Regions from separate parts of the Streptomyces sp. NPDC051315 genome, predicted to be linked through region 2. Evidence: riboswitches for the same ligand, from Rfam matches in the RefSeq annotation. Region 2 holds a riboswitch; the other holds the start of a gene.
What was found. A riboswitch is a leader RNA that binds a small molecule or an ion and turns the genes downstream of it on or off. The one in region 2 is predicted to bind glycine.

Region 1 (10,486 bases), on a different contig from region 2:
GTTCGCGGGGGAGACCGCCCGGCTCAGACGATCTCCAGGGGAAGGTGCGGCCCGTCCGGCAGCTCGACGACGACCGGGTCCCCGGGCCGCACCACGCCTCCGTTCAGGACGACGCTCATCACACCGGCCCTGAAGACGGACCGGCCGCCGGCGTCCTTCCCCACGACCTCCTTCAGCAGCCCCTTGCGGAACCGGTCGATCTGCGCACACGGATTCCGCAGCCCGGTCACCTCGACGACGGCCTCCGCCCCCAGCCGCAGCCGCGCCCCGGCCGGCAGCCCCAGCAGATCCACCCCCCGGGTGGTCACGTTCTCGCCCAGCTCCCCGGCCGCCACCTGGAACCCGGCCTCCCGCACCTGCGCGAACAACTCCTCGTGCAGGAGGTGCACCTGCCGCAGGTTCGGCTGCGAGGGATCCTTGCGCATCCGGAACCGGTGCTTCACGGTCGCCCCGCCGTGCACGTCCCCCTCCACCCCGAACCCGGCGATCAGCGTGACGCTGTCGCGGTTGGGCTTGGTGAACGAGTAGCGGCCGTTGCTGCTCACGGCGGCGACGGTCCCGGCGGCTTCACCGGTCCCACCCACCGCACCGGCTCCCTCGGTTCCGACGGTTCCGGCAGTCCCACCGGTCTCACCCATGTCGGTAGCTCCCCTCTTCGCGCACGTCCGGCACGGCCCGGCGGAGTTCAGCACTCGATGATGTTGACCGCAAGACCCCCGCGCGCCGTCTCCTTGTACTTGACCGACATGTCGGCGCCCGTCTCCTTCATCGTCTTGATGACCTTGTCCAGGGACACCTTGTGCGAGCCGTCACCGCGCATCGCCATCCGGGCCGCCGTGACCGCCTTCACCGCGGCCATGCCGTTGCGTTCGATGCAGGGGATCTGGACGAGGCCGCCGACCGGGTCGCAGGTGAGGCCGAGGTTGTGCTCCATGCCGATCTCGGCCGCGTTCTCGACCTGCTCGGGGGAGCCGCCGAGAACCTCGGCCAGCGCGCCCGCCGCCATCGAGCAGGCCGAGCCGACCTCGCCCTGGCAGCCGACCTCCGCGCCGGAGATGGAGGCGTTCTCCTTGAAGAGCATGCCGATGGCGCCGGCCGCGAGGAGGAAGCGGACGACACCGTCCTCGTCCGCGCCCGGGACGAAGTCGACGTAGTAGTGGAGGACGGCGGGGATGATCCCGGCCGCGCCGTTCGTGGGGGCGGTCACCACCCGGCCGCCGGCCGCGTTCTCCTCGTTCACCGCCATCGCGTAGAGCGTGATCCACTCCATGGCGTGGGCCAGCGGGTCGCCCTCGGCACGCAGCTGCCGCGCCGTGACCGCGGCGCGGCGGCGCACCCGCAGGCCGCCCGGCAGGATGCCCTCGCGGGACATGCCGCGCGCCACGCACGACCGCATCACCCGCCAGATCTCCAGCAGGCCCTCGCGGATCTCCTCCTCGGTCCGCCAGGCCCGCTCGTTCTCCAGCATCAGCGAGGAGATCGACAGGCCCGTCTCCTTCGTCAGGCGCAGCAGCTCGTCGCCCGTGCGGAAGGGGTACTTCAGGACGGTGTCGTCGAGCTTGATGCGGTCCGCGCCGACCGCGTCCTCGTCGACGACGAATCCGCCGCCCACCGAGTAGTACGTCTTCGTCAGGAGCTCCGTGCCCTGCTCGTCGTAGGCCCACAGCGTCATGCCGTTCGCGTGGTACGGGAGGGTCTCACGGCGGTGCAGGACCATGTCCGCGTCGAAGTCGAAGGGGATCTCGTGCTCGCCGAGGAGCCGCAGCCGGCCCGCCGTCCTGATCGCCTCGACCCGCTCGTCGGCCGTCTCCACGTCCACCGTGCGCGGTGAGTCGCCCTCCAGGCCGAGCAGCACCGCCTTGGGGGTGCCGTGGCCGTGTCCGGTGGCGCCGAGCGAGCCGTACAGCTCGGACCTCAGGGAGGCGACGGAGCCCAGCAGGCCCTCGTTGCGCAGCCGCCGTGCGAACATGCGCGCCGCGCGCATCGGGCCGACCGTGTGGGAGCTGGACGGGCCGATGCCGATCGAGAACAGGTCGAAGACCGAGATGGCCACGGTGACTCCTCAATACGGGGGTGGTGGGGGCACCCGGTCCGGGTGCCCCCACCGGGGACTTACTTGTTCAGACCGGGGTACAGCGGGTGCTTGTCCGCCAGGGCCGCGACCCGCGCCTTCAGGGACTCGGCGTCGTAGGACGGCTTGAGCGCCTCGGCGATCACGTCCGCGACCTCGGCGAAGTCCGCCGCGGTGAAGCCGCGGGTGGCCAGGGCGGGCGTGCCGATGCGCAGGCCCGAGGTGACCATCGGCGGGCGCGGGTCGTTCGGGACCGCGTTGCGGTTGACCGTGATGCCGACCTCGTGGAGGCGGTCCTCGGCCTGCTGACCGTCCAGCTCGGACGCGCGCAGGTCGACCAGGATCAGGTGCACGTCCGTACCGCCGGAGAGGACGTTGATCCCGGCCTCGCGGGCGTCCGGGGCCGTCAGCCGCTCGGCGAGGATCCTCGCGCCCTCGACCGTACGGCGCTGGCGCTCCTTGAACTCCTCGCTCGCCGCGACCTTGAAGGAGACCGCCTTCGCCGCGATCACGTGCTCCAGGGGACCGCCCTGGAAGCCCGGGAAGACGGACGAGTTCAGCTTCTTCGCGAACTCCTTCTTCGCGAGGATGATGCCACCGCGGGGGCCGCCCAGCGTCTTGTGGGTGGTGGAGGTGACGACGTCCGCGTACTCGACGGGGTTCGGGTGCAGGCCGGCCGCGACCAGACCGGCGAAGTGCGCCATGTCCACCCACAGGTACGCCTCGACCTCGTCGGCGATCCGGCGGAACTCGGCGAAGTCCAGCTGCCGCGGGTACGCCGACCAGCCCGCGATGATCACCTTCGGGCGGTGCTCCTTGGCGAGCCGCTCGACCTCGGCCATGTCGACCAGGCCGGTCTCGGCGTCCACGTGGTAGGCGACCACGCTGAACTGCTTGCCGGAGAAGTTCAGCCGCATCCCGTGGGTCAGGTGACCGCCGTGCGCCAGGTCCAGGCCGAGGATGGTGTCACCCGGCTGGGCCATCGCGAAGAGCGCGGCCTGGTTGGCGGAGGCGCCCGAGTGCGGCTGGACGTTGGCGTACTCGGCGCCGAACAGCTCCTTGATCCGGTCGATCGCGATCTGCTCGGCGACGTCGACGTGCTCGCAGCCGCCGTAGTAGCGGCGGCCCGGGTAGCCCTCGGCGTACTTGTTGGTCAGGACCGAGCCCTGCGCCTCCATGACCGCGAGCGGAGCGAAGTTCTCCGAGGCGATCATCTCGAGCGTGGACTGCTGGCGGCGCAGCTCGGCGTCGACCGCCGCGGCGACCTCCGGGTCGAGCTCGTGCAGGGGCGTGTTCAGGACAGACATGCGTCTACGACTCCTCAGCCGGCGGTGTAGGCGGTGTACTCGTCGGCGGAGAGCAGCTCCTCCTGCTCGCCCGTGACGCGCACCTTGAACAGCCACCCGCCCTCGAAGGGGGCGGAGTTCACCAGGGACGGGTCGTCGGCGACGTCCTGGTTGACCTCGACGACCTCACCGTCGACCGGCGAGTACAGCTCGCTGACGGACTTGGTCGACTCCAGCTCGCCGCAGGACTCACCCGCGGTCACCGTGTCGCCGACCTCGGGGAGCTGGACGAAGACCACGTCGCCGAGCGCGTTGGCCGCGTGCTCGGTGATGCCGACCGTCGACACGCCGTCCTCGGCGGCCGACAGCCACTCGTGCTCCTTGCTGTAGCGCAGCTGCTGGGGGTTGCTCATGGCCTGAATTCTCCTGTACGCGGGTGAGTGCTGGTGAATGGGGGACTGCTGGAAACGCACGTGAACAGCGGAAATGTGCGCAGGGTCACGCGCGGGTGCCTTTTCGGCCTGCCGTCAGTCTCTACTTCTGGCGCTTGTAGAACGGCAGCGCCACAACCTCGTACGGCTCGTGGCTGCCGCGGATGTCCACACCGACGCCCGGCGTGCCCGGCGCCGCGTGGGCGGCGTCGACGTACGCCATCGCGATCGGCTTGCCCAGCGTGGGGGAGGGGGCGCCGGAGGTGACCTCGCCGACCACCTCGCCGCCCGCGACGACGGTGTACCCGGCACGCGGGACGCGGCGGCCCTCGGCGACCAGGCCGACGAGGACGCGCGGCGGGTTCGTCTCCGCGCGCGAGGCCGCCTCGGCGAGCGCCTCACGGCCCACGAAGTCGCCCTCCTTCTCGAACTTCACCACCCGGCCCAGCCCGGCGTCGAAGGGCGTCAGCGCGGTCGACAGCTCGTGCCCGTACAGCGGCATGCCCGCCTCCAGGCGCAGCGTGTCCCGGCAGGACAGGCCGCAGGGGACCAGACCGGCGCCCTCGCCCGCCTTGGTCAGGGCCTGCCACAGCTCCACCGCGTGCTCCGGCCGCACGAACAGCTCGAAGCCGTCCTCGCCGGTGTAGCCGGTGCGCGCGATCAGCGCGGGGACGCCGGCGACGGTGCCGGGCAGACCGGCGTAGTACTTCAGACCGTCGAGGTCGGCGTCGGTGAGCGACTTCAGGATGCCCGGGGACTCGGGACCCTGCACGGCGATCAGCGCGTAGGCGTCCCGGTCGTCGCGCACCTCGGCGTCGAAGCCGGCGGAACGCTCCACGAGCGCGTCCAGCACGACCTGGGCGTTGGAGGCGTTGGCGACGACCATGAACTCGGTGTCGGCGAGCCGGTAGACGATCAGGTCGTCGAGGATGCCGCCGTCGGCCCGGCAGATCATGGTGTAGCGGGCGCGGCCCGGCTTCACGGCGCTGATGTGGCCCACCAGGGCGTGGTCGAGGAGGGCCGCGGCCTGCGGGCCGGTGACGGTGATCTCACCCATGTGCGACAGGTCGAACAGCCCGGCGCGGGTGCGTACGGCGTGGTGCTCGTCGCGCTCGGAGCCGTAGCGCAGGGGCATGTCCCAGCCGGCGAAGTCGGTCATCGTCGCGCCGAGCGCGCGGTGGACGGCGTCGAGCGCGGTACGGCGCTGCTGAATGGGTTCTGTACTGCTCATCGGGCGTTCGTCTCCCAAGGCGACGGGATCCCCCGCGCGAGCGAAAAGCCGAGCGTGGGGGAGGGCGAGGACGTTCCTCCCCATCTGTCATCGGAACCTGAGAGGTTCGCCATGATCACGGATTGCTCATGGCTTGCACCTTGGGTGGAGCCGTCCCCGGACAGGGGCCGGCCCGCTTTTCAGATGTGCCTCGCCCGCGCGGTAACTGGGGCCTGAGAGATTCAAGGGAGGGACTTGCTCCTTCGGCGCCCCGGTGAAGCTGGCAGCTTCTGCCGGGAACTCTCCCGCGCGGATTCAAACGGCCGGTATGCAGTTGGCGCCGCCATCATCGCACGCCCCGCCCGATCGCGGCAGGCCGCATCTGTAACCGGCTTGTGGCGGTTCGCGCACGAAAACGGAAGACACCGCTTATTACCTTCTCTTTACGCTCGATGGGGAGAAGACTTGTCTGACCCCAGGGGAGGACGAACACGGTGAACAGGACCACGGCTTACGCGACGACCTCGGCGGTCGCGCTCTCCGCGCTGCCCGCGCAGCCGGAGGCCTCGGCCCGGGAGGCGTGCGGTTCCCCGTGCGCGCCCGTCGTCCGCGACCTGCGCGACCGTGCCGGCCACAGCCCGCACGGCCTGCTGTTCGGCCCCCGTGACCTGGTCGTGGTCACGGGTCTGCCCGGCAGCGGCAAGTCCACGCTGATGAAGCGCACGGTCACGGGCCTGCGCGTCGACTCCCAGGACACCCGTGACCGCTGGGACGCCCGTATGCCGCGCTTCCTGCCGTACGCGCTCTACCGCCCCCTCGTCCGCCTCGCGCACTACGCCGGCCTGCGCCGTGCCCTGCGCTCCGGCGAGGGAGTCGTCGTGCACGACTGCGGTACGCAGGCCTGGGTGCGCGACTGGCTGGCCCGCGAGGCCCGCCGCCGGGGCGGCACCCTGCACCTGCTGCTGCTCGACGTCACCCCCGGCACGGCCCTGGAGGGCCAGCGCGAACGCGGCCGGGGCGTCTCCCGCTACGCCTTCGTGCGCCACCGCCACGCCGCCTCCCGCCTCCTGCGCTCGGTCGAGAGGGGCCGTCTCCCGGCCGGCTGCACCTCGGCGATCCTCCTCGACCGCCCCGCCGCGGACGCCCTCCGCCGCATCGCCTTCACGGGCTGAGTTCTTGGCGTGGACGGACCGGCTCCGGGGGCGGCGGCCCCCGTACCCGACCCGTGCGGCGGCCGGCGTCACGGGCTGAGCCCGGCGTGGACGGACCGGCTCCGGGGGCTGCGGGCCCCCGTGTCACCCGTACGGCGGGTCGGCCGGGCGCGGGTGTGCGGATTCGCGGACCGCGGGGATGCTCCCGTGGCACCCGCTAGCCTTTCAGCCACAGCAGTGGTTCCCAGCAGGCGGTAGGCAGATGGATTTCCCCCCGGCGGACTTCCCGGCGGACTTCTCCGCGGACTTCCCGGCACAGGCGCACCCCCATCCGCACGGCGGATGGCCCGGCAACGAGCTGGAGGAGGTGCTCTCGGCCTCCCTCGGCGTGCCGGGGGCCGGCGGGCGGATCCTGGAGGTGCTCGGCCGCAGCTTCGTGTGGGTCCCGCTGCCCAGCGGCGGCGGCCCGCACAGCGGCCCCCTCGACCTGCCCACGCTGGAGCTCGACGGCCAGGCCTACGTGCCCGTCTTCAGCTCCGAGGAGCAGTTCCGCCAGGTCGCCGGCGCGCACATGTCGTACACGATCGCCCCGGCCGTGGAGTTCGCGCGCGGGCTGCCGCCGCAGGTGGGCATCGCGGTGAACCCGGACGGCGTGGTCGGCGTCCCGCTGCCCCCGCAGGCCGTGGCCGAGCTGTGCCGCGCGGGCCGCACCCCGCTGGACGGCCCCGCGAGCGGCGGCCGCGTCCGCCTCTTCGAACCCGACTGGCAGATCGACCCGGTCGACTTCCTCTCCGCTGCCTCGGCCGAGTTCGAGGCGACCGGCGTCGTCCTCACCGCCCGGCGCTGCCTCGCCGCGATCGAGACGGCCGACCCGGTCATGTTCGTCGGCGTCGAGCTCTCCCAGTGGGAGGGGGACCTGCGGGCCCTGCCCCTGGAGGCGCTGGGCAGGGCCCTGGGCAAGGTCGCCGTGGCGTGGCCGGTCAACCTGGTCCTCCTGGACGTGACGGAGGACCCGGTCGGCAGGTGGCTGAAGGAGCGGGTCCGCCCCTTCTACACGCGGGCCCTTGCGTGACCGGGCGCACCCGGGTCCGTCGGTGACCGGGACCCCGGGCGACGGACGTCAGGGGAGCGGGGCCGTGCCGGTGCGCGGCTCCGCCGCGCGGGGGTGATCGACCACGACGGACCAGCATCCCCCGACAACGAACAACCCGCCCCTCGGTGGGCGCCCGTTGTCGGCGGAGCCACCTAAGCTGGTCTCCAACGCGGGCAACTAATCGAAGGGGCGGTACAGGTGAGCGCCAGCGGCATCGCGGCCGGGCAGGTCGAGCACATGCTGCGCCAGGTCACGCCCGGGCGCTACGACGCCTACGAGGCGCTCCTGCGCGCGCTCGCGACCCCGACCACCGGCCAGGTCTGGATGCTGCTGTGGCAGGGCCAGGCAGGCTCCCCGGACGCCCAGTACGGCGGCATGGAGGTGGAGGGCCACGGCTACGCCCCCTGTGTCACCTCCGCCCAGGAGCTCTCGGCCAGCGGCTGGAACAGGTCGTACGAGGTGGTCGACGGCCTGGACGTGGCGCGCACGCTCTACCCGGACCACTACGGCCTCTGGCTGAACCCGCACGCCCCGGGCGGCGGTGTCGGCATCCCCTGGCTCGACTTGCGCCGGATCGCCACGGGCCTGGACCGGCAGCCGGCCGGACCGCTGCGACTGTCCGAACCCGCCATCGAGATTCCGCAGTTCTACGCCCTCCTCGCGCAGAACGCCCACCGCACCCCCGCACTGCGGTCGTTGCGCCGTGCCTGGGTGCAGCCCGCCCTGGGCGCGCCGTACCTCGCCCTCGGGCTCGACGTGTACGACACCTCCCCGCCGGCCGTGGACGCGGTGCGGGCGATGATGCAGCAGTCGATCGGCGCGATCCCCGAAGGGCTGCCGGTGTCGACGGTCGCCATGAGCGACGACTACGACCCGGTCGTGCTGTGGATGCGCGCCCACGCCCGTCCGTTCTACGACCGCGAGGCCCACGCCCCCGCCGCCCCGGCCCAGGCCCCCGCCGCGGGATACGGCTACCCGCCGGCCGGCCGCTACTGACCTTCCGTTCCCCGTCCCGGCGCGTCCCGGTCCCGAGACGGCCGGGACGGGACGGCGCTTCTCCGCGCGTAGATGTGGGGTGTTTGTCCATGTTCCGCGAGATTTGCCCCAACTTGTCGCCGTCCGGCGGCCGTTACCCGCCGTCCGGATAACGGAACCCCACTGACCGCATCACGTTTACGCATCCTTTCACTGCCAAGTCTGGCAACAGATCGCCAAAGCGTTGAAGACTCCCGCACCAGGGGTGCTTCGCCCCTGTGTACGACGGACTGATCACGCCGCTACAGCGGCAAGTGCGGGCCGGCTACCGCCGGTTGAGAGGGGTCCCTGCCAGATGACGGCACCATTGCACGAGCCGACCGCGGAAGCGGCCCCGAGCGCGGCCGATGAAGCGGCGGTCGCCACCGCCGGCGCGAAGGCCGTACAGGGTCGTTCCCTGGGCCGGATCGCCTGGGAGCGCCTGAAGCGGGACAAGCTCGCCCTCACGGGCGGCGTCGTCGTGCTCGTGCTCATCGTGATCGCCCTGCTCGCCCCGGTCATCACCAGCCTGGTCGGACAGGACCCGAACGAGTATCACGAGGACCTGATCGACCCGCTGTTCGGCACGCCCACGGGTTCCCTGGGCGGCATCAGCGGCGAGCACCTGCTGGGCGTCGAGCCGGTCAACGGCCGCGACATCTTCGCCCGCATCCTCTACGGATCCCGGATCTCGCTGCTGGTCGGCTTCCTGTCGGCCGTGGTCGCGGTGATCCTCGGCACCGTCCTGGGCGTCCTGGCCGGCTTCTTCGGCGGCTGGGTCGACTCCCTCATCAGCCGCGTGATGGACGGTCTGCTGGCCTTCCCGCAGCTGCTCTTCATCATCGCGCTGGTCTCCGTCATGCCGAACGAGATGCTGGGACTGACCGGCACGGGTGTGCGCGTCTTCGTGATGATCCTGGTCATCGGCTTCTTCGGCTGGCCCTACATCGGACGCGTGGTGCGCGGCCAGACGCTGTCGCTGCGCGAGCGCGAGTACGTCGAGGCCGCGCGGTCGCTGGGCGCGGGCCGGCTGTACATCCTGTTCAAGGAACTGCTGCCCAACCTCGTCGCCCCGATCATCGTGTACACGACGATGATGATCCCCACCAACATCCTCACCGAGGCGGCACTCAGCTTCCTGGGCGTGGGCGTCAAGCCGCCCACGGCCTCCTGGGGGCAGATGCTTTCGAGCGCGCTCGATTACTACGACTCGGACCCCATGTACATGGTGGTCCCGGGCGTGGCGATCTTCATCACCGTTCTTGCCTTCAACCTCTTCGGCGACGGCGTGCGTGACGCGCTGGACCCGAAGGGCTCCCGCTGAACTGCCGTACCCCAAGCCTCCCGTGGCTCTCACGGGGTCTCTCATCAAATCCGGAGGATCCGAGATCGTGACTACCCAACGCACCTCAGGGCGGCGCAAGCAGGCCATGGCCGCTGCCGCCGTGGTCGCGGCGCTGCTGACCACGGCGGCGTGCGGCGGCGGTGGAGATGACGGCGACGGCGGCTCGAAGACCGGCGCCGCCGGCTTCGACGCCGCGAACCAGAAGGCCGCCCAGGCCTCCCTGGTCAAGAAGGGCGGCGAGCTGAAGTTCGGTGGCGCCCAGGACGCCGACTCGTGGGACACCACGCGCGGCTACTACGGCTTCATGTGGGACTTCGCCCGCTACTACAGCCGCCAGCTCGTCACGAACAAGCCGGAGCCCGGCAAGGCCGGCGCCGAGCTGACCCCCGACCTCGCCACGGGTCTCGCCAAGATCACCGACGACGGCAAGACCTACACGTACACCCTGCGTGACGGCATCACCTGGGAGGACGGCAAGCCGATCACCTCCAAGGACATCAAGTACGGCATCGAGCGCGTGTGGGCGCAGGACGTGCTGTCCGGCGGTCCGACGTACCTCAAGGAGGTGCTGGACCCCGAGGGCACGTACAAGGGCCCGTACAAGGACACCTCCGCGGACAAGCTCGGTCTGAAGGCCATCGAGACGCCCGACGACAAGACCATCATCTTCAAGCTGCCGAAGGCCAACTCGGACTTCGAGGAGATGCTGGGCCTGATCTCGGCCTCGCCGGTCCGCCAGGACAAGGACACCAAGTCCAAGTACGGCCTGAGGCCGTTCTCCTCCGGCCCGTACAAGTTCCAGTCGTACAACCCGGGCAAGGACCTGACCCTGGTCCGCAACGACCAGTGGAAGCAGGCCTCGGACCCGATCCGCAAGGCCTACCC
Region 2 (10,486 bases):
CCCACACCTCCGCCCGCAACGCGTTCCCCGGCATCGTCACCGCGATCAAGCTCGGCGACGTCGCCGCCCAGGTGGAGATCCAGGCCGGCCCGCACCGCCTCGTCTCCCTGCTGACCCGGGAGGCCGTCGAGGAACTGGGCCTGGAGGTCGGCATGGAGGCCACGGCCCGCGTGAAGTCGACAAACGTACACATCGACCGCACCTGAACCTCCCCTCCCGTACCACCCCACAGGCGCACCCTGCCGCGACACCGGCCACCGGGCGACGACTGAGCGGCACACACCACCACATACCCCGCATCTCGGCCAGGGCGGCCCTACGGTTGTCGTTCATGACCCTGAGCATCCGCAACCAGCTCCCCGGCACCGTCACCACCGTCAACCCCGGGGAAGTGATGGCCACCGTCGGGATCCGCCTCACCGACGGCCAGTACCTCACCGCGGCGATCACTCACGAAGCCGTGACCGAGCTCGGTCTCGCTCCGGGATCCGCGGTCCGCGCCCTGGTGAAGTCGACCGAGGTCTCCCTCGCCACGTCCGGTGTCGAAAACCTGTCGATCCGCAACCGGCTTCCCGGAACGGTCACCGAGGTCACGACCGGCGGCGCCATGGCGTCCGTGAAGATCTCCGTCGGCCACGGCGAGCTCACCGCCGTGATCACCAAGGAGGCGGCCACCGACCTCGGCCTGGCGTCCGGTTCCCCGGTCGTCGCCCTGATCAAGTCGACCGAGGTCGCGCTCACGACGGCCTGACACGCCGAAGGGCTCCCGCCCTCACCCGGACGGGAGCCCTCGGCCTCGGTGATCAGTCCTCGTACGCGTCCATCGGCGGGCACGAGCAGACCAGGTTCCGGTCCCCGAAGGCCTGGTCGATCCGGCGCACCGGCGGCCAGTACTTGTCGGCGGCGGACACCCCGGCCGGGAAGACGGCCTCCTCACGGGTGTACGCGTGCTCCCACTCCCCGCCGAGCGCGGCCGCGGTGTGCGGGGCGTGGCGCAGCGGGCTGTCGTCGGCGGGCCACTCGCCGGAACCGACCTTCTCGATCTCCGCGCGAATCGCGATCATCGCCTCGCAGAACCGGTCCAGCTCGGTCAGGTCCTCGGACTCCGTCGGTTCGATCATCAGCGTCCCGGCGACCGGGAACGACATCGTCGGCGCGTGGAACCCGTAGTCGATGAGCCGCTTGGCGACATCGTCGACGCTCACCCCGGTCGCCTTGGTCAGCGGCCGCAGATCGATGATGCACTCGTGCGCCACCAGCCCGCCGGGGCCGGTGTACAGCACCGGGTAGTGCGGCTCGAGCCGCTTGGCGATGTAGTTGGCGGACAGCACCGCCACCTGCGTCGCCCGCTTCAGCCCCTCACCGCCCATGAGCCGCACGTACGCCCACGAGATCGGCAGGATCCCCGCCGACCCCCACGGCGCCGCCGAGATCGGCCCCACGCCCGTCTCCGGCCCGGCCTCCGGCTGCAGGGGGTGGTTCGGCAGATACGGCGCCAGGTGCGACCGTACGGCCACCGGCCCGACGCCGGGACCGCCACCGCCGTGCGGGATGCAGAACGTCTTGTGCAGGTTCAGGTGCGAGACGTCACCGCCGAAGTGACCCGGCTTGGCGAGGCCGACCAGCGCGTTGAGGTTGGCGCCGTCCACGTACACCTGCCCGCCGGCCTCGTGCACCTGCGCGCAGATGTCGGCGACGTGCTCCTCGAACACCCCGTGCGTCGACGGATAGGTGATCATCAGCACCGCCAGCTCGTCGCGGTGCTTCTCGATCTTCGCCCGCAGGTCCTCGACGTCGATCTCGCCGTCCTCGGCGGTGTTCACGACGACGACCTTCATCCCGGCCATCACGGCGCTGGCGGCGTTCGTGCCGTGCGCGGACGACGGGATGAGGCACACGGTCCGCTGCTCGTCCCCGTTGGCCCGGTGGTACCCGCGTACGGCGAGCAGCCCGGCCAGCTCACCCTGCGACCCGGCGTTGGGCTGGAGGGACACCTTGTCGTATCCGGTGACCTCGGCGAGACGTTCCTCCAGCTCATGGATGAGCGTGAGGTAGCCCTGCGCCTGCTCGGCGGGCGCGAACGGGTGCAGCTGTCCGAACTCGGGCCAGGTGACCGGCTCCATCTCGGTGGTGGCGTTGAGCTTCATGGTGCAGGAGCCCAGCGGGATCATGCCCCGGTCGAGCGCGTAGTCCCGGTCGGCGAGCCGGCGCAGGTAGCGCAGCATCGCGGTCTCGGAGCGGTGCTGGTGGAAGACGGGGTGGGTCAGGATCGCGTCGGTGCGCAGCAGCCCGGCCGGCAGGGCGTCCTCGGTGACCGCGTCGAGCGCCTCGATGTCCCCGTCGACCCCGAAGGCGGCCCAGACGGCCTCCACCTGGGCCCGCCCGGTGGTCTCGTCGCAGGCGACCGACAGCTGGTCGGCGTCGACGAGGTGCAGGTTGACGCCGTTCCGGCGCGCGGCGGCGGCGACCTCGGCGGCCTTGCCGGGCACCCGCACGGTCAGCGTGTCGAAGTAGGACCCGTGCACGACCTCGACATCACCGGCCGCGAGCCCCGCGGCGAGGATCGACGCGTAGCGGTGCGTCCGCCGCGCGATCCCCTTCAGCCCCTCCGGGCCGTGGTAGACGGCGTACATCCCGGCCATGACGGCGAGCAGCACCTGCGCGGTACAGATGTTGCTGGTGGCCTTCTCCCGGCGGATGTGCTGTTCACGCGTCTGCAGCGCCAGCCGGTACGCCTTGTTCCCGTCCGCGTCGACGGACACGCCCACGAGCCGCCCGGGCAGGCTGCGCGCGAACTTCTCGCGGACGGCCATGTAGCCGGCGTGCGGCCCGCCGAAGCCCATCGGTACACCGAGCCGCTGCGTCGTCCCCACCGCGATGTCCGCCCCGAGCTCACCGGGCGAGGTCAGCAGGGTCAGCGCGAGCAGATCGGCGGCGACGGTGACGAGCGCGCCCAGCTCGTGGGCCTGCTCGATGACCGGCTTGATGTCGCGTACGGCCCCGGAGGCGCCCGGGTACTGGATCAGTACGCCGTTGATCTCCCGCGCGGCGATCTCGGCCGGGATGCCCTCGCTGAGGTCGGCGACGACGACCTCGACGCCGGTCGGCTCGGCGCGGGTCTCGATCACCGCGATGGTCTGCGGCAACGCGTCCGCGTCGACCAGGAACAGGCCCTTCTTGTTCTTGCCCATGCGCCGCGAAAGCGACATCGCCTCGGCGGCGGCCGTGCCCTCGTCCAGCAGCGAGGCACCCGAGGTCGGCAGCCCCGTGAGGTCGGCGACCATGGTCTGGAAGTTCAGCAGTGCCTCGAGCCGCCCCTGCGAGATCTCCGGCTGGTACGGCGTGTAGGCCGTGTACCAGGCCGGGTTCTCCATCACGTTGCGCAGGATGACGGGCGGCGTGAAGGTGCCGTAGTAACCGAGCCCGATCATGGAGTCGAGGACCTGGTTGCGCTCGGCCAGCGCCCGCAGCTCGGCCAGCACCTCGGCCTCGGACCGCGCCTGCGGCAGGTCCAGCGCGTCGGCGTTCTTGATCACATCGGGGACGGCGGCGGCGGTGAGCTCGTCCAGCGAGCCGTACCCGACGTGCGCGAGCATCTTGGCCCGCGCCTCCTGGTCGGGCCCGATGTGGCGCTGCTCGAAGGGGATTCCCTGTTCGAGATCGGAGAGCGGAATGCGATGGGCGGTCATTGCGGAGGCCTCCTGGTCTGACGCGACCTTCGAGGGGCACCACGGCACGGGTACCCGGACGGCCTCCCCCTCTGTCATCTCAACCTGAGAGCTTCACCGGCCGCCCGTGGGCGCCCGGCTTTCACCGTCGGTGAGAGCGGAAGCCGTCGACACCCGCCCTGCTTTCCAGAGTGACCTCGTCCGTGCGGTACGTGGGCCTGAGAGATTCCGGGGAGGATTTGCTCCTTCGGCGCCTCCGGTGGTCTCCGGAGGACTCTCCCGCACGGGGTCAGCAGCCATTGCCAGACTACCAGCGAGGTCAACGGCGCCTGCTTTCGAGTGGCCGCCTTCCCCGATGTGCTCTTTTGTAGTGCCTACGGATGATTGCGACCAGTTGGAGGGCCCGTGCAGACCGATATCGATCCGCGCAACCTGATCGGCCGCAAGGCGTTCGACCGCAACGGCGTCAAGATAGGCACGATCGACGAGGTCTACCTCGACGACGCGACCGGCGTGCCGGAATGGGCGGCCATACGGACGGGCCTGTTCTCCCGGGACGCCTTCGTCCCCCTGGAGCCCAGCGAACTCGTCGACGGCACCCTGCGCGTCCCCTTCGACCGCGCCCTCATCAAGGACGCCCCGGACTTCGGCGTGGGCCGCCACCTCTCCCCCGAACAGGAACTCCAGCTCTACCACCACTACGGCCTCGACGTGGGCGTCCCGGCCCCGCTGCCGGACCACGACTTCGGGAAACCGGCCGACTCCGACGTCCTGGACGAGACCTGACCCGGCCCGGACCACGCCCGGATCGCGCCCGGACGCCGCTCCCCGCCGATCCCCCGGCCACTCAGCGGACCCCCGGCAGGGATACCCCCTTCACCGGCCACTCCCCGGTCGCCCCACCACCGCATCCGCCGAGTCCGCCGTCATGGTCGGGTCCACCGGGGCCCTCGTGTCCGCCGAGCCCGCCGTGCCCGCCGACATGGTCGGGTCCATCGGAGCCGCCGCGTCCGCGGGGGCCGCCGCGTCCGCCGCGTCCGCCGCCGCGGCCTCCTCCGGTCTTCGCCGGACCAGCGGCAGCGGATCCGCCGGCTCCAGCTCCGGGTCGTCGATCCGGAACGTCCGCACCCGCCCCACCCCCGAATAGGGCGTCTCGAACCGCACGGTGACCCGCCCCAGGCCACTGCCCTGCACCCACCCGTGTCCCAGCTCGGCGTGCCGCACATCCTGCCCGGGACGCCACCGGTGCTCCACCGGCACCGCCGTCTCCTCGTGAGCGGGCTCGTCCGGCACCTCCTCCGCGGGCGCCTCCCCCTGCTCCTCCGCGGCCTGCGCGAACAGGTCCTCCTGCGTGAAGTCGGCCAGACCGCTGACGCCGACGCCGAGCAGCCGCACCCCGCCCGTCGTGTCCACCGCGTCCAGCAGCCGCGCCGCCGCCTCCCGCACCACCGCCGGATCGTCCGTGGGCCCCCGCAGGGTCTCGGACCGGGTCAGGGTGGAGAAGTCGTACCGCCGCACCTTCAACACGATCGTCCGCCCCGACAGACCGGCACCCCGCAACCTGCGCACGCACCGGTCCGCCAACCGCTGCACCTCCAGCTCCACCCTCATCCGGTCGTGGATGTCCACGTCGTACGTGTCCTCCACCGACACCGACTTGGCCTCCCGCTCCGCCACCACGGGCCGCTCGTCGCGCGCCAGCGCCATGGCGTACAACCCGTGCCCGTGGGCCTTGCCCAGCAGCCGTACGAGCTCGTCCTCACCCGCCTCGACGATCTCGTCGACCGTGGTGATCCCCGCCCGCCTCAGGTGATCGCCGGTCGCCGGTCCCACCCCCGGCAGCGTCCGCACCGACATGGGCCCGAGCAGAGCCCGCTCGGTGCCCGGCTCGATCAGCACCAGGCCGTCCGGCTTGGCCTGCTCCGAGGCGATCTTCGCCAGCATCTTGGAGGCGGCCAGCCCCACCGACCCCGTGAGCCCCGTGACGGCCCGGATGTCCGCCCTCAGCCGCTCCCCGGCCAGCCGCGCCGACGCACCGTCCCAGGCCGCTCCCCCGGCCTCCAGGTCCACGAACGCCTCGTCCAGACTCAGCGGCTCCACCAGCGGGGACAGCGCCCGCAGCAGCCCCATGACCTGATCGCTGATCGACCGGTAGAACCCGCCCCGCGGCACGAGATACGCGGCGTTCGGCGCCAGCCGACGCGCCTGGGCCATGGGCATCGCCGAATGCACCCCGAAGACCCGTGCCTCGTACGAGGCCGTCGCCACCACCCCGCGCGGCCCCAGGCCGCCCACGACGACCGCCTTCCCGCGCAGACTCGGCTTGGACGCCTGCTCCGCCTGCGCGAAGAAGGCATCCATGTCGAGATGCAGGATCGTGGGCGCGTTTCTCACATCTCCGATGCTGCACCACACCACTGACAATGGCGCCGCCGGAGCCCTCCCGGCGCCGGAGATGAGGGCCGCGAGCCCGTCCGGCCTAGACCGCCCGGTTGCGCCGTCGCGCCAGCTCGTCCGCCGGGTTGTGCCCGACGAGGGTCTCACCGGTGTCGACCCGCTCGCCGTGCAGCTGCGACAGCGCGCTCTCGACGTCCCGCCACACCACGCCCACGGCGATCCCGAAGATCCCCTGGCCGCCCTGGAGCAGCGCGTGCACCTCGTCCGGCGACGTGCACTCGTAGACCGTGGCACCGTCGCTCATCAGCGTCATGCGTTCCAGGTCGCGAAACCCACGCTCCCGCAGGTGATGCACGGCGGTACGGATGTTCTGCAACGACACGCCGGTGTCGAGGAACCTCTTGACGATCTTCAGGACAACGACGTCCCGGAAGCTGTACAAGCGCTGCGTGCCGGAGCCGTACGCGGGCCGCACACTCGGCTCGACGAGCCCGGTGCGCGCCCAGTAGTCCAGTTGCCGGTAGGTGATGCCGGCGGCCGCACAGGCCGTCGGACCGCGGTAGCCGATCTGCTCGGACGCCATGGACGTCGCCCCTCCGCTGCTCGGCACGGCCGTCGGTCGCTGCGGAGCGTGATCGGCCGCGCTGCTGTGAAGCGGGTACGGACCGCTCCCCCCGACATCGAGTCCGGGGGCACCCCCAGCCGTACCGTCGCCGCTGCTTCTCACGCCGACCTCCGTCCTTGACCTGCCTTCTCGACGGTAGGCAGTCACCAGGGGTGCGTCAACGATCGCCACACTCGGCACGCCGAGTGATAATCACCCTAAGAGTGGTTTCCCGCACCCCACCGCGGGGAAAGGCTAGCCGAATGCGCTCAGCGGAAGCCGTAGGACGCTCTCACGGGCCGTCGGCAATTGCCGGGGACGGGGCGCCTCCTTCCACACGGCCACCCCGCCTCCCGCCCTCGTCCCGGCTACTGGTTGCTGGTGCCGAAGTCCTCCGGCGAGATCTGGTCGAGGAACTCGCGGAACTTCTCCACCTCGTCCTCCTGCTCGTCCGGGATGGCGATGCCCGCGTCGTCGAGCACCGTGTCACTGCCGTAGATCGGCGTCCCGGTGCGCAGCGCCAGCGCTATGGCGTCGGACGGGCGGGCGCTCACCTCGACACCACTGGCGAAGACCAGCTCGGCGTAGAAGACGCCCTCACGCAGGTCCGTGATGCGCACTTCCGTGAGCTCCTGACCGACAGCCTCCAGCACGTCCTTGAACAGGTCGTGGGTCAGCGGCCGCGCGGGAGCCATGCCCTGCTGGGCGAAGGCGATGGCCGTCGCCTCCCCCGGTCCGATCCAGATGGGGAGGTAGCGGTCGCCTCCCACTTCACGCAGCAGCACGATCGGTTGGTTGGAGGGCATCTCGACCCGGACACCTACGACATCGAGCTCGTTCACACAGCAACCCTAGGCGGTGCTCGGGACGTTTGGGTAGTCGGGCCGGGAACGGGTGACCGATCCGGCCTCCCGCTCAGGGCAGCCGCACCCCGAGCGCGGTCTGTACGAGGGCCGCGTGCAGCCGGACCGTGAGGTCGGCCAGCTCCTTCGTACGGGCCTGGGCGTGCGCCCTGGTCTGGGGATTGCGGTGCCGCTTGAGCGGGGCGACCACCTGGTCCACCAGCCCCGCCTCACGGTCGGCGGCGGCCTTCATCACCCGCAGGTGCCGGGGCTCGATACCGAAGCGCCCCAGCTCGGCGATGAGCGAGGCCACCGTGGCCGCCTCGGCGTCGTAGACCCCGTCCTCCAGCGGTACGACGAGCCCGTAGGACTCCCACTCCTCGAGCTCCCGCTCCTCGATCTCCGCGGCCGCCAGCAGCTCGGCCCGCCCGATACGGGCGACCGTGGGCGCGTCGGACGGCTCGGCGACGGTCTCCCCGTCCCGCTGCCGGCCCACCGTCGGCAGCGGCACGGCCTCGCCACGCTCCATGGCGTCCAGGTGCTCCCGGATCACCTTCAGCGGAAGATAGTGGTCCCGCTGCATCCTGAGGACGTGGGCGAGGCGCTCGACGTCCTCGGCGCTGAACTTGCGGTACCCCGACGGGGTGCGCTGCGGCTCGACCAGCCCCTCCGACTCCAGGAAGCGGATCTTGGAGATCGTGACGTCGGGGAACTCGTCGCGCAGCACGTTCAGCACCGTGCCGATGCTCATCGGACCACCGTCCGCGGCGGCGGTGCCGTGTCCGGCACCGCCCCTCGGTGTTCGCAGCATGGACCTTCCCTGGGGGTACCCCCGGACGAGTCCGGGGGAGGTCAGTAGCCTCGCTGGCTCGCGTAGAAGACCAGCCGGTACTTGCCGATCTGCACCTCGTCACCGTTGGACAGCGCGACCTCGTCGATGCGCTCCCGGTTGACGTACGTGCCGTTCAGGCTGCCGACGTCGGCCACCGTGAACGAACCGTCCGGGCGGCGCCGGAACTCCACGTGTCGGCGCGAGACCGTCACGTCGTCCAGGAAGATGTCGCTCTGCGGATGACGTCCGGCCGTCGTCAGGTCACCGTCCAGCAGGAAGCGGCTGCCCGAGTTGGGACCTCGGCGCACGACCAGCAGCGCGGAGCCGAGCGGCAACGCCTCCACCGCGGCCTGCGCCTCGGGAGAGAGCGCCGGCAGCTGGGTCTGCCCGGTGGCCTCCGAGTCGTAGGCCTCCAGACCGGAGATGGAGATGGTGGAGGTCGTCTCCGACGCGCGCTCGGGCGTCAGGCCGGGCCTCAGCGGCGCGCCGCAGTTGGAGCAGAAGCGGCTGTTCTCCGCATTGCGGTTACCGCACCTCGTACACACCAGGGCCGACATAGGGGAAAACCCTCCACCCGTACTTGAGGTTGACGGTTGTCCGAAACCTATGCCGCCGGACTGGGCAGGGTCAACCGACGCCCCGCCCTGACCTCCGGAAATGTCACCACCCGGACCAGCCACCTGGTCCCGGAACAGCGGCCGCTGGCCCTCCGCATCGGGCTGTGCGCGATGACGGGCAGTGGCGTTGTCGCTGCCCTCTCGCGCGCTCTTGCCGAACAACTTCGCAAACAACTTCACGGGCGATTCCCCTTGACCGAAACAGACCCGCCCGTGGGGCAGGACGAACCCTGACTGAATAAACCGGCCGACCCGGACACCTTCACAACGTCCGTATCCACCAGACAGTTTCCACCACGCACCACCCGATCGGTGCGTCGACCCCCCGCAACCTCATGCCCCTGCCGGAAGGCCTGCATGCACCCCCGGTTCACTGGGAGGACGACCGAGCGTAGTCAGGCTGCTCCGCCGCTCGCAAGGCGTCCACGACGATCTTGGTCGATCGCTCCACGGTCACGGTGGCCTGCTCCTTCTCGAGAGTCTGCACCACGCCTCCAGGGATGTTGAGCGCCGGTTCGAGGTCCTGCGGCTTGCCGATGACCTTGAAACGATAGGGCGCGTTGATCTTGTTCCCGTCGACACTCACGCTCTTGCCGGAATCCGTCAGATACGTCCCGGCGACCACCCGCACACCGTTGACCTGGATCGCCTCCGCCCCCGCCGCGCGCAGCTCCTGGATCGCGTCGAGCAGCATGTCCGCCTCGACCGTCCCCTTCGTGTCCTCGATCGTCATCGTGATGCCGGGCCCCTGAGCTGCCACCGTGCCCGCCAGAATGCCGAGTTGCTTCTCCCTCTCGACGGTCTGCTTGCGGGCCTCCTCGGCCTGGTCGGAGCTGTTCTCCAGCTCCTGCCGCTGCTTCTCGAGCCCTTGCTTCTCGTCCTCAAGACGCTGACTGCGGTCGTCGAGTTCATCGAGGATGCGTACGAGATCCTCCTGGCGCGCGCCGCGCAGGGCGTTACCGCTGTCGCTGTTGGAGGCGACCTGGACCGCCAGGCCGAAGCCGAGGCCGAACAGCAGCACGGCGACGATGAGTTGGGCCCGTGTCACACGCGGCGGCCACAGCCCCTTGACCAGCCGCTGCCGACCTGTCAGCGCGGGCTCGGCCGCCTCACCGGGCGCTTCCTCACGCTGAGCCGCCGCGGGAATCTCCGCGGGCAACTCGTTGCGCAGCCTGGTCGTCGGCGTATCGTCCCACTGCGTGCCGTTCTGACGGCTCTCGCTCCGAGTCGTCTCGCCCCGCTGCGTCTCGTCCTTGTCGCTCATCGGTCTCACGCCCGGAACACGTGCCGGCGGATCGCCGCGGCGTTGGAGAAGATGCGGATACCGAGGACGACCACGACACCGGTGGACAGCTGCGCGCCGACGCCCAACTTGTCACCCAGGAACACGATCAGGGCTGCCACGACCACGTTCGACAGGAACGACACCACGAAGACCTTGTCGTCGAAGATGCCGTCGAGCATGGCCCGCAGCCCGCCGAACACGGCGTCCAGCGCCGCCACGACGGCGATCGGCAGATAAGGCT

Region 1: it holds a riboswitch for glycine, as region 2 does, so the genes downstream of both, gcvT (glycine cleavage system aminomethyltransferase GcvT) here and gcvP (aminomethyl-transferring glycine dehydrogenase) in region 2, are expected to answer to the same signal.

The regions. Positions count from the first base shown of each region.
Region 1 covers NZ_JBITEN010000009.1:297,877-308,362, reverse strand. The annotation lists gene ACIBBD_RS19745 (MOSC domain-containing protein) at 24-545, opposite strand; gene ACIBBD_RS19740 (L-serine ammonia-lyase) at 686-2,053, opposite strand; gene glyA (serine hydroxymethyltransferase) at 2,113-3,378, opposite strand; gene gcvH (glycine cleavage system protein GcvH) at 3,393-3,770, opposite strand; gene gcvT (glycine cleavage system aminomethyltransferase GcvT) at 3,892-5,019, opposite strand; glycine riboswitch at 5,209-5,316, opposite strand; gene ACIBBD_RS19720 (AAA family ATPase) at 5,493-6,170, shown strand; gene ACIBBD_RS19715 (enhanced serine sensitivity protein SseB) at 6,412-7,221, shown strand; gene ACIBBD_RS19710 (enhanced serine sensitivity protein SseB C-terminal domain-containing protein) at 7,441-8,238, shown strand; gene ACIBBD_RS19705 (ABC transporter permease) at 8,573-9,580, shown strand; gene ACIBBD_RS19700 (ABC transporter substrate-binding protein) at 9,648-10,486, shown strand, end outside.
Region 2 covers NZ_JBITEN010000002.1:704,908-715,393, forward strand. The annotation lists gene ACIBBD_RS06240 (molybdopterin-binding protein) at 1-206, shown strand, start outside; gene ACIBBD_RS06245 (molybdopterin-binding protein) at 332-751, shown strand; gene gcvP (aminomethyl-transferring glycine dehydrogenase) at 804-3,689, opposite strand; glycine riboswitch at 3,865-3,960, opposite strand; gene ACIBBD_RS06255 (PRC-barrel domain-containing protein) at 4,074-4,454, shown strand; gene ACIBBD_RS06260 (DNA polymerase IV) at 4,545-6,062, opposite strand; gene ACIBBD_RS06265 (MerR family transcriptional regulator) at 6,148-6,792, opposite strand; gene ACIBBD_RS06270 (bifunctional nuclease family protein) at 7,038-7,511, opposite strand; gene ACIBBD_RS06275 (MerR family transcriptional regulator) at 7,585-8,322, opposite strand; gene ACIBBD_RS06280 (FHA domain-containing protein) at 8,364-9,248, opposite strand; gene ACIBBD_RS06285 (DUF881 domain-containing protein) at 9,331-10,224, opposite strand; gene ACIBBD_RS06290 (small basic family protein) at 10,230-10,486, opposite strand, start outside.